DNA from 2 places in the Phreatobacter aquiterrae genome. Region 1 is predicted to be linked to the other one. Evidence: riboswitches for the same ligand, from Rfam matches in the RefSeq annotation. Region 1 holds a riboswitch; the other holds the start of a gene.
The links. Region 1 has a riboswitch for thiamine pyrophosphate ahead of thiM (hydroxyethylthiazole kinase). Riboswitches for the same ligand answer to the same signal wherever they lie in the genome.
Positions count from the first base shown of each region.

Region 2: linked by a shared signal. The riboswitch ahead of ACJ4V0_RS12785 (hypothetical protein) and the one ahead of thiM (hydroxyethylthiazole kinase) in region 1 are both predicted to bind thiamine pyrophosphate.

Region 1 covers NZ_JBJPHW010000015.1:37,830-42,233, forward strand. The annotation lists gene ACJ4V0_RS19220 (xanthine dehydrogenase family protein molybdopterin-binding subunit) at 1-1,346, opposite strand, end outside; gene ACJ4V0_RS19225 (hypothetical protein) at 1,501-1,788, shown strand; gene ACJ4V0_RS19230 (Lrp/AsnC ligand binding domain-containing protein) at 1,798-2,034, opposite strand; TPP riboswitch at 2,181-2,284, shown strand; gene thiM (hydroxyethylthiazole kinase) at 2,307-3,080, shown strand; gene thiD (bifunctional hydroxymethylpyrimidine kinase/phosphomethylpyrimidine kinase) at 3,077-3,874, shown strand; gene ACJ4V0_RS19245 (TRAP transporter substrate-binding protein) at 3,876-4,404, shown strand, end outside.
Region 2 covers NZ_JBJPHW010000007.1:186,229-190,632, reverse strand. The annotation lists gene hrcA (heat-inducible transcriptional repressor HrcA) at 1-756, opposite strand, end outside; gene rph (ribonuclease PH) at 920-1,633, shown strand; gene ACJ4V0_RS12790 (non-canonical purine NTP pyrophosphatase) at 1,630-2,265, shown strand; TPP riboswitch at 2,323-2,447, shown strand; gene ACJ4V0_RS12785 (hypothetical protein) at 2,439-2,840, shown strand; gene thiC (phosphomethylpyrimidine synthase ThiC) at 2,860-4,404, shown strand, end outside.

The DNA of each region.
Region 1 (4,404 bases):
GCCTTCTTCGCCGCCTTCGCCCGGTCCTTGAACGTCTCCCAGCCGGCCACCTCCATGGCGCGGGTCATGTGGCCGTCGAACTCGCCGGAGTCATAGGTGCGTCCCACCGGCGTCGCCCAGGGGAACTGGTCCGGCTGGATGAAATTGCGGCGGCGCACCTCGGCCGGCGTCATGCCGGTCTCGATGGCGATGCGGTCCATGAGGCGTTCGACGAGATAGGCGGCCTCGGGCCGTCCGGCGCCGCGATAGGCGTCCACCGGCACGGTGTTGGTGTAGGCATATTTCAGCCGGACATGCATGGCCGGGAAGGCATAGACGCCCGCCAGCATCAGCGCGCCGACATAGGGGATGAAGGTCGCGTATTGCGACAGGTAGGCGCCCATGTCGGCGACGGTGTCGACCTTCACGGCCAGCACCTTGCCGCGCTTGTCGAGGGCCGCGGTGGCGGTGGAGACGTTGTCGCGCCCCTGCGAGCAGTTGACGAAATGGTCGCCGCGCTCCTGCACCCAGGCGACCGGCTTCTTCAGTTTGCGCGCCGCCACCATGCAGAGCGGATATTCGCGGAACATGAAGGTCTTGGTGCCGAAGCCGCCGCCGACGTCCGGCGTGATGACGCGGATGTTCTCCTTCGGCATGTTGAAGATCTTGGTCGCCAGCGTCGCCTGGATGCCGTGCGAACCCTGGCTGCCCAGCGTGAGGGTAAAGCCCTTGGTCTTCGGCTCATACTCGGCGAGGCAACCGCGCGTCTCCATGTAGTTGGTGATCAGGCGGTTGTTGACGATGGTGACGGCCACCGTGCGGTGGGCCTTGGCGAAGGCCTTCTCGGTGGCCTCGGCCTCGCCGAGATGAACCTCGCCGCAGAGGTTGCCGGGGATGTCGGGCCAGACCTGCGGCGCGCCCTTCTGCAGGGCGTCGACGGCATCGATGATCGGCTCGCGCGAGGTCCAGTCGATCTCGATCGCCTCGGCGGCGTCCTTGGCCCGGTCGAGCGTGTCGGCGACCACGAAGGCGACGCCGTCGCCGACATGGCGCACGGTCTTCGAGCAGAGCACTTCCCAGGGGGGATTGGCGATCGGGTTCACCGAGGGCACCTGCGACAGGCAGGGCAGGTTGCCGACGCCCTCAAGGTCGGCATGGGTGAAGACCGCCTTGACGCCCTTCATGGCGCGCGCGGCGCTCGTGTCCTTGATGACGAAGTCTGCGAAGGCGAAGGGCGAGCGCAGGACATAGCCGACGAGGGCGCCATCCGGCACAAGGTCGGAGACGAAGCGTCCCTCGCCCTTGATCAGCGGCGCGTCCTCGACCCGGCTCAATGCCTGGCCCATTCCGAATTTCGTCGGCGTCATGTCGTGTGCTCCGGGGAACTCCCCGTCAGAATGGAACGCTTCAAGCCCGGGAGGCAAGCCTCGCCATCCGCAGGGGCGCAATGCGGCCGGAACTGGCTTCGGCAGGCCGAAGCGGCGTAGATGGGGGCCATCGCGACGCCACGGAACACGGCCAATGGATTCGCCTGACGACAAGCCCCCGACCCATCCGGCGATTTATCTCGGCATCGCCTTCTGCCTGCTCTCGGTCGCCTGGTGGTTCGCCTACTACGCCCAGTATGGCGGCGCCTTCGGCCTCCTGAAACTCAAGCTCGCCTGCATCGGCTTCGCGACGCCGGAATGCGCCTTCTTCCAGGCCAATATCCGCGGCGTGATCCCGCGCTACGTGCCTGTACTCTGGTATGCAGGCATGGTGACTCTCGCCTTCGGCGTCTGGCAGGTCTGGCAGCAGCGCAGCAAGTGAGCGCGCGGATCAGAACGCCTTGAAGGTGATGATCGTGTGGGTGTCCTGGATGCCCGGAATCAGTTGCACCTGCTCGTTGACGAAGTGGCCGATGTCGGTGCCGGGCTCGACATAGAACTTCACGAGAAGGTCGAAATTGCCGGCGGTCGAGTAGATTTCCGAGGCGATCTCGCGGTCGGCGAGGGCGGCTGCGACCTGGTAGGCCTTGCCGAGCTGGCATTTGATCTGGACGAAGAAGGCGATCATGGCGGACCTCGCGGAGGTGTTGCTCTCCCATGCCACCAAAGGGCGCTCGCGTCATCCCCCTCCAGGAGCACGGTCGCGCATCGGGCATGACGATCGCGCGCCGCGCCGGCCTTGCGGGTCGCCGCGCCATCGCCTAACTGTCGGTCACTGTCTCGTCGGGGTGCCCTTCATCGGGCTGAGAGGTCGCAAGACCAACCCGTCGTACCTGAACCGGGTCATGCCGGCGGAGGAAACCGAGATGCACGCGACCATCCCCGTCAGGGGGCGCTGACATGCCCGCAAGACTGGCCCGCACGGCGAGCGACATCCTCGCCGTCCTCCGGACGAGACGCCCGCGCGTCCATTGCATCACCAATACGGTGGCGCAGGCCTTCACCGCCAATGCGCTGCTGGCGATCGGCGCCGTCCCCTCGATGACGACGTCGCCGGACGAGATCGCCGCCTTTGCCGGGAATGCCGACGCCCTGCTCGTCAATCTCGGCACGCTGGAGCCCGAGCGCCGCGCGGTGATCCGCACGGCCATCGAGGCTGCCTCGGCCAGGGACCGGCCCTGGCTGCTCGATCCGGTCTTCGTCGACCGCTCCCCGGTGCGCGCCTCCTTCGCCCGCGACCTCGCCGCCCTCGGTCCTGCCGCGATCCGCGGCAATGCGGCGGAGATCGCCGAACTCGGGCCGGGCGAGGACATCCGCGCTCTCGCCGTCCGTCTTGGCACGGTCGTGGCGGCGACCGGGGAAACCGACATCGTTACCAACGGACCGAGGATCGCCGGGATCGCCAATGGTCACCCGCTGATGGCGCGCGTCACCGCCATGGGCTGTGCCGGGGCCGCGATCACCGCGGCCTTCCTGGCGGTGGCGGAGGACCCGTTCGAGGCCACCGGAGCCGCCATGCTGACGCTCGGGATCGCCGGGGAACTGGCGGCCGAGACGGCCCGGGGGCCGGGGAGCTTCGCGGCCGCCTATCTCGACGCGCTCTACGGTCTCGACACGCTGGAACTCGCCTCCCAGGCCCGCATCGACACCTCGCTTTGCGGAGACATGCCATGACGGCGATCGCGGTCACCATTGCCGGCTCGGATTCAGGCGGCGGCGCCGGAATCCAGGCCGACCTCAAGACCTTCTCGGCCCTCGGCGTCTATGGCGCCAGCGTCATCACGGCACTGACGGCGCAGAACACCCGCGGTGTGCAGGCGATCCACGACGTGCCGGCTGACTTCATCACGGCGCAGATCGACTCGGTCTTCTCGGATCTGGCCGTGACGGCGGCCAAGATCGGCATGCTGTCGCAGGTTGCCGTCATCGAGGCCGTGGCATCCGGCCTCGACCGGCACAAGGTCGCCAATGTGGTCCTCGATCCCGTGATGGTAGCGACATCCGGCGACAGGCTGCTCAACCCCGATGCGGTCTCGGCCCTGAGGCACCTGCTCATCCCGCGCGCCGTGCTGGTGACGCCGAACCTGCTCGAGGCCGCCGCGCTTCTCGACCAGCCGGTGGCGCGAGGCGAGGAGGACATGCTGGCGCAGGGCCAGGCGCTGATCGCCGGCGGTGCAAATGCCGTCCTGATCAAGGGCGGCCACGGAACGGGAGAGACCAGTCTCGACCTGCTGGTCGCCCCGGCCGGCGTGGTGAGGCTGGAAGCCCCGCGCATCTTCACCCGCAACACCCATGGCACCGGCTGCACCCTGTCCTCGGCCATCGCGGCGGGGCTCGCCAAGGGTTTCCCGCTGGGACAGGCGGTCAGCGAGGCCAAGGACTACGTGACGGCCGCTATCGCCGCCTCCGACCGGCTGTCCATCGGCAGCGGGCACGGCCCGACGCATCATTTCCACGCCTGGTGGTGACATGACCCCCAATCGTCGCACGACCCTCGCTGCTGGCGTCGCCGGCCTCATGGCCGCCCCGGGCATCGCCCGGGCGCAGTCCCCGTTGCGTTGGCGCATGGTGACGTCATGGCCGAAGACCCTGCCCGGGCCGGCCTTCTCGGCCCAGCGCATCGCCGACAGGATCAAGCTGCTCTCGGGCGGCCGCATCGAGGTGCAGGTCTTCGCGGCGGGGGAAGTGGTTCCGGCCTTCGCCGTCCACGAGGCGGTGGGCAATGCCACCGTCGAGCTCGGCCATACGGCCTCGTTCTTCGGCATCGGACGGGAGCCGTCTCTGGCGTTCTTCACCGCCATTCCCTTCGGCTTTACCCCGCCCGAGCACAATGCCTGGGTTCTCAAAGGCGGCGGGCAGGCCCTGTGGGACGAGGCCTCGTCCCGCTTCGGCGTGAAGCCTTTTCTCGGCGGCAATACCGGCGTCTCCATGGGCGGCTGGTTCCGCAAGGAGCTCCAGTCGGCAGACGATGTGAAGGGGCTGACCATCCGCATGGTCG
Region 2 (4,404 bases), on a different contig from region 1:
GTCGGACGGCTCGCCTCCCGACCACGAGGCGAACCCGGCCTCGACCAGCTTCTGGGTCAGGCCGTCCAGTTCGTTGTGGGCCTGCTCGAGGCTCTTCTGCATCTCGGTGCGCGCCTCGGCGAGCGTCCGGCCGCGGATGTGGGCGTTGAGGAAGTTGGAGGCCTCGACCAGCGCGGAGGGCGGCAGGCCCGCCGGGATGGGCACGAGACGGTTCTCGACCTGGCCGTCCTCGGAGACCAGCACGACGAGGGCGCGCTCCGGTTCGATGCGGACGAACTCGATGTGCTTGAGGCGGACGTTGCTCTTGGAGGTGAGAACGACGCCGGCGCCGCGCGACATGCCGGACAGAAGCTGGGTTGCGTCCGCCAGCACGGATTCGAACGAATGGTCGCGGGCGGAGGCGGCGACCTGCGCCTCGATGGCGTTGCGCTCGTCGGCGGCGAGATCGCCGAACTGCATCAGGGCGTCGACGAAGAAGCGCAGTCCCGTCTCGGTCGGCAGGCGTCCCGCCGAGGTGTGCGGCGCAAAGATGAGGCCGGCCTCCTCGAGATCCTGCATGACGTTGCGCACCGAGGCCGGCGACAGGGTCATCGGCAGGATCTTCGACAGGTTGCGCGACCCCACGGGCTCGCCGGTCGCCAGATAGCTCTCCACGATCTGGCGGAAGATCTCCCGCGAGCGCTCGTCGAGCTTGGCCAGCGCGGAGTTCGCGGCGGCGGACAGATGCGGGCTGGAACGCGGAACTTCGGCGGACAAGGGGCGACCTCCACGCCAAATCTGGTCGCTGGCGCGGCATTGTTCAAGCGCCATCTGCCGCATTGCAAAATGGAATGCGGCCGCTGGCGCCCGACGCCGTCCTTGCCGCGCCGGGCTTTGCGCCCTAAGACCCCCCGACCCCGAGACAAGAACGGAACCCGCCATGCGTCCCTCCAAGCGCGAACCCGATGCGCTCCGCCCCGTCTCGCTGGAGCGCGCCGTCGCCCGCTACGCGGAAGGCTCCTGCTTCGTGAAATTCGGCAACACCCACGTGCTCTGCACGGCCTCGCTCGAGGAAAAGCCGCCGCCGTGGCTGCGCGGCCAGGGCCGCGGCTGGGTGACGGCGGAATATTCCATGCTGCCGCGCGCCACGCTGGAGCGCACCCGGCGCGAATCGACCTCCGGCAAGCCGTCGGGCCGGACGCAGGAGATCCAGCGCCTGATCGGCCGGTCGCTGCGCACGGTCGTCGACCTGCAGGCGCTGGGCGAGCGGCAGATCACCCTCGACTGCGACGTGATCCAGGCCGACGGCGGCACCCGCACCGCCGCCATCACCGGCGCCTGGGTGGCGCTGCACGACTGCATCGCCTGGATGACGGCGCGGTCCATGCTGAAGACCAATCCGATCCGCGACCATGTCGCGGCGGTCTCCTGCGGCATCTATCAGGGCACGCCGGTGCTCGACCTCGACTATGCCGAGGATTCGGAAGCCGATACCGACGCCAATTTCGTCATGACCGGCGCCGGTGGGATCGTCGAGATCCAGGGCACGGCGGAGAAGACGCCCTTCACCGAGGCCGAGCTCCTCAACCTCCTGTCGCTCGCCCGCGCCGGCTGCGTCCGTCTCGTCGACCTTCAGAAGACGGCGGTGGCATGAGCGCGCGGATCGGCCCCGGCACCCGCCTCGTCGTCGCTACCCACAACAAGGGCAAGCTCGCCGAGTTTCGCGACCTGCTGGCTCCGCACGGTATCGACCTCGTTTCCGCCGGGGAGCTCGGGCTGCCGGAGCCGGCCGAGACCGGCACACTCTATGCCGAGAACGCCGCGCTCAAGGCGCGGGCGGCGACCGAAGCCACAGGGCTTGCCGCCATTGCCGACGATTCCGGCCTCGCCATCGATGCGCTCGATGGCGCGCCGGGCCTCTTCACCGCCGACTGGGCCGGCAATCCGCGCGACTTCGCCGCCGCAATGGCCCGCGTCGACCGCGAACTGACCCTGCGCGGCGTCGTCACCACCGGCGCGAAGGCCCGTTTCGTCTCGGCGTTGGCCCTGACCTTTCCTGATGGGCCCGAGCAGATCTTCGAGGGCCGCGTCTTCGGCACGCTGGTCTGGCCGCCGCGCGGCGACAGGGGTTTCGGCTACGACCCGATGTTCCTGCCTGATGGTCACAGCCTCACCTTCGGCGAGATGAGTGCGGAGGAAAAGCACGGCCTGCCGCCGAAGGGGCAGGGCCTCTCGCACCGCGCCCGCGCCTTCATGGCGCTGGAGAAGGCCGTGCTGGCAGGCTGACGTCGGGCCTGCCCCGCGCCGCCCCGCTTGACTTCGCCGGCCAAGGGTCCAATTTGAGGCTTGTCCAAGGGGGGCCCCGACGAAGGGGCTGAGAGGCTGCACCGTTCCTGCCCGGAACTCCGCAGCGACCCTTGAACCTGATCCGGGTCATGCCGGCGGAGGGATGGGACACCATGTTGACTTCAGTCTATCTCGCAAGGCTCATCGGCCCCATCATGCTGGCGGTGGGAATCGGCCTGCTGGTCAGTCCGGGCGCCTACCGGGCGCTGGCGGCCGAGTTCCTCAAGAGCACCGCGCTGGTCTTCCTGTCCGGGCTCCTGATCCTGACCGCAGGCGTCGCCATCCTGCTGGCGCACCGTGTCGTCGCCCCCGACTGGCGGACGCTCATCACCCTCATCGGCCTTGCCATGCTGGTGGGCGGCGGCATCCGCGTCATCGCTCCCGACCGCGCCGCCGCCATCGGCCGCGACCTCATCGCCCGCGACGGCGCGATGAAGATCGCCGCCGCCGTCTGGCTGATCCTCGGCGCCATCCTCACCATTGCCGGCTACTGGCCGCAGTCCCCCACACCATAAGACCATTCGAGGAAGCCCCATGAACGCCCCCGTCAAGGACATCAAGGCGGCCGTTACCACCGGTCCGCTGCCCGCCTCCACCAAGATATTCGCAATCCCCGAGGCGGCCCCGGACCTGCGCGTGCCGCTGCGCGAGATCCAGCTCCAGGCCGGCGCCGGCGAGCCGAACGTCGTCCTTTATGACACCTCCGGCCCCTACACCGATCCGAATGTCGTCATCGACGTGGAGAAGGGCCTCTCCCGCGCCCGCGCCTCCTGGGTTCTGGAGCGCGGCGGCGTCGAGGCCTATGCGGGCCGCGAGGTGAAGCCCGAGGACAACGGCAACGCCGGCAAGCACCTCGCCCGCGCCTTCCCGCTCGCCAATCCGCCGCTGCGCGGTGTCGGCGACGCGCCGATCACCCAGTACGAGTTTGCGCGAGCCGGCATCATCACCAAGGAAATGATCTACGTCGCGGAGCGCGAGAACCTCGGCCGCAAGGCGATGCTGGAAGGGGCGGAAGCGAAGATCGCCGACGGCGAGAGCTTCGGCGCGGAGATCCCGGCCTTCATCACCCCGGAGTTCGTCCGCTCGGAGATCGCCCGCGGCCGCGCCATTATCCCCTGCAATATCAACCACCCGGAACTCGAGCCGATGATCATCGGCCGCAACTTCCTGGTGAAGATCAACGCCAATATCGGCAATTCCGCCGTCTCCTCCTCCATCGAGGAGGAGGTGGACAAGCTGGTCTGGTCGATCCGCTGGGGCGCCGACACGGTCATGGACCTGTCGACGGGGCGCAACATCCACAACACCCGCGAATGGATCATCCGCAACTCGCCGGTGCCGATCGGTACGGTGCCGATCTACCAGGCGCTGGAGAAGTGCGGCGGCGATCCCGTCAAGCTCACATGGGAGCTCTATCGCGACACGCTGATCGAGCAGGCCGAGCAGGGCGTCGACTACTTCACCATCCACGCCGGCGTGCGCCTCGCCTATGTGCCGCTCACCGCCAACCGCGTGACGGGAATCGTCTCCCGCGGCGGCTCGATCATGGCCAAGTGGTGCCTCGCCCATCACCGCGAGAGCTTCCTCTACGAGCATTTCGACGAGATCTGCGACATCATGCGGCGCTACGACGTGTCGTTTTCGCTCGGCGACGGCCTCAGGCCCGGCTCCATCGCGGATGCCAACGACGCCGCCCAGTTCGCGGAACTCGAGACGCTGGGCGAGCTCACCCAGATCGCCTGGAAGAAGGGCTGCCAGGTGATGATCGAGGGGCCCGGCCACGTGCCGATCCACAAGATCAAGATCAACATGGACAAGCAGTTGAAGGAGTGCGGCGAGGCGCCCTTCTACACGCTCGGACCGCTGACCACCGACATCGCGCCGGGCTACGACCACATCACCTCCGGCATCGGCGCCGCCATGATCGGCTGGTTCGGCTGCGCCATGCTCTGCTACGTCACCCCGAAGGAGCACCTCGGCCTGCCGAACCGCGACGACGTGAAGGTCGGCGTCATCACCTACAAGATCGCCGCCCACGCGGCCGATCTCGGCAAGGGCCACCCGGCAGCGCAGCTGCGC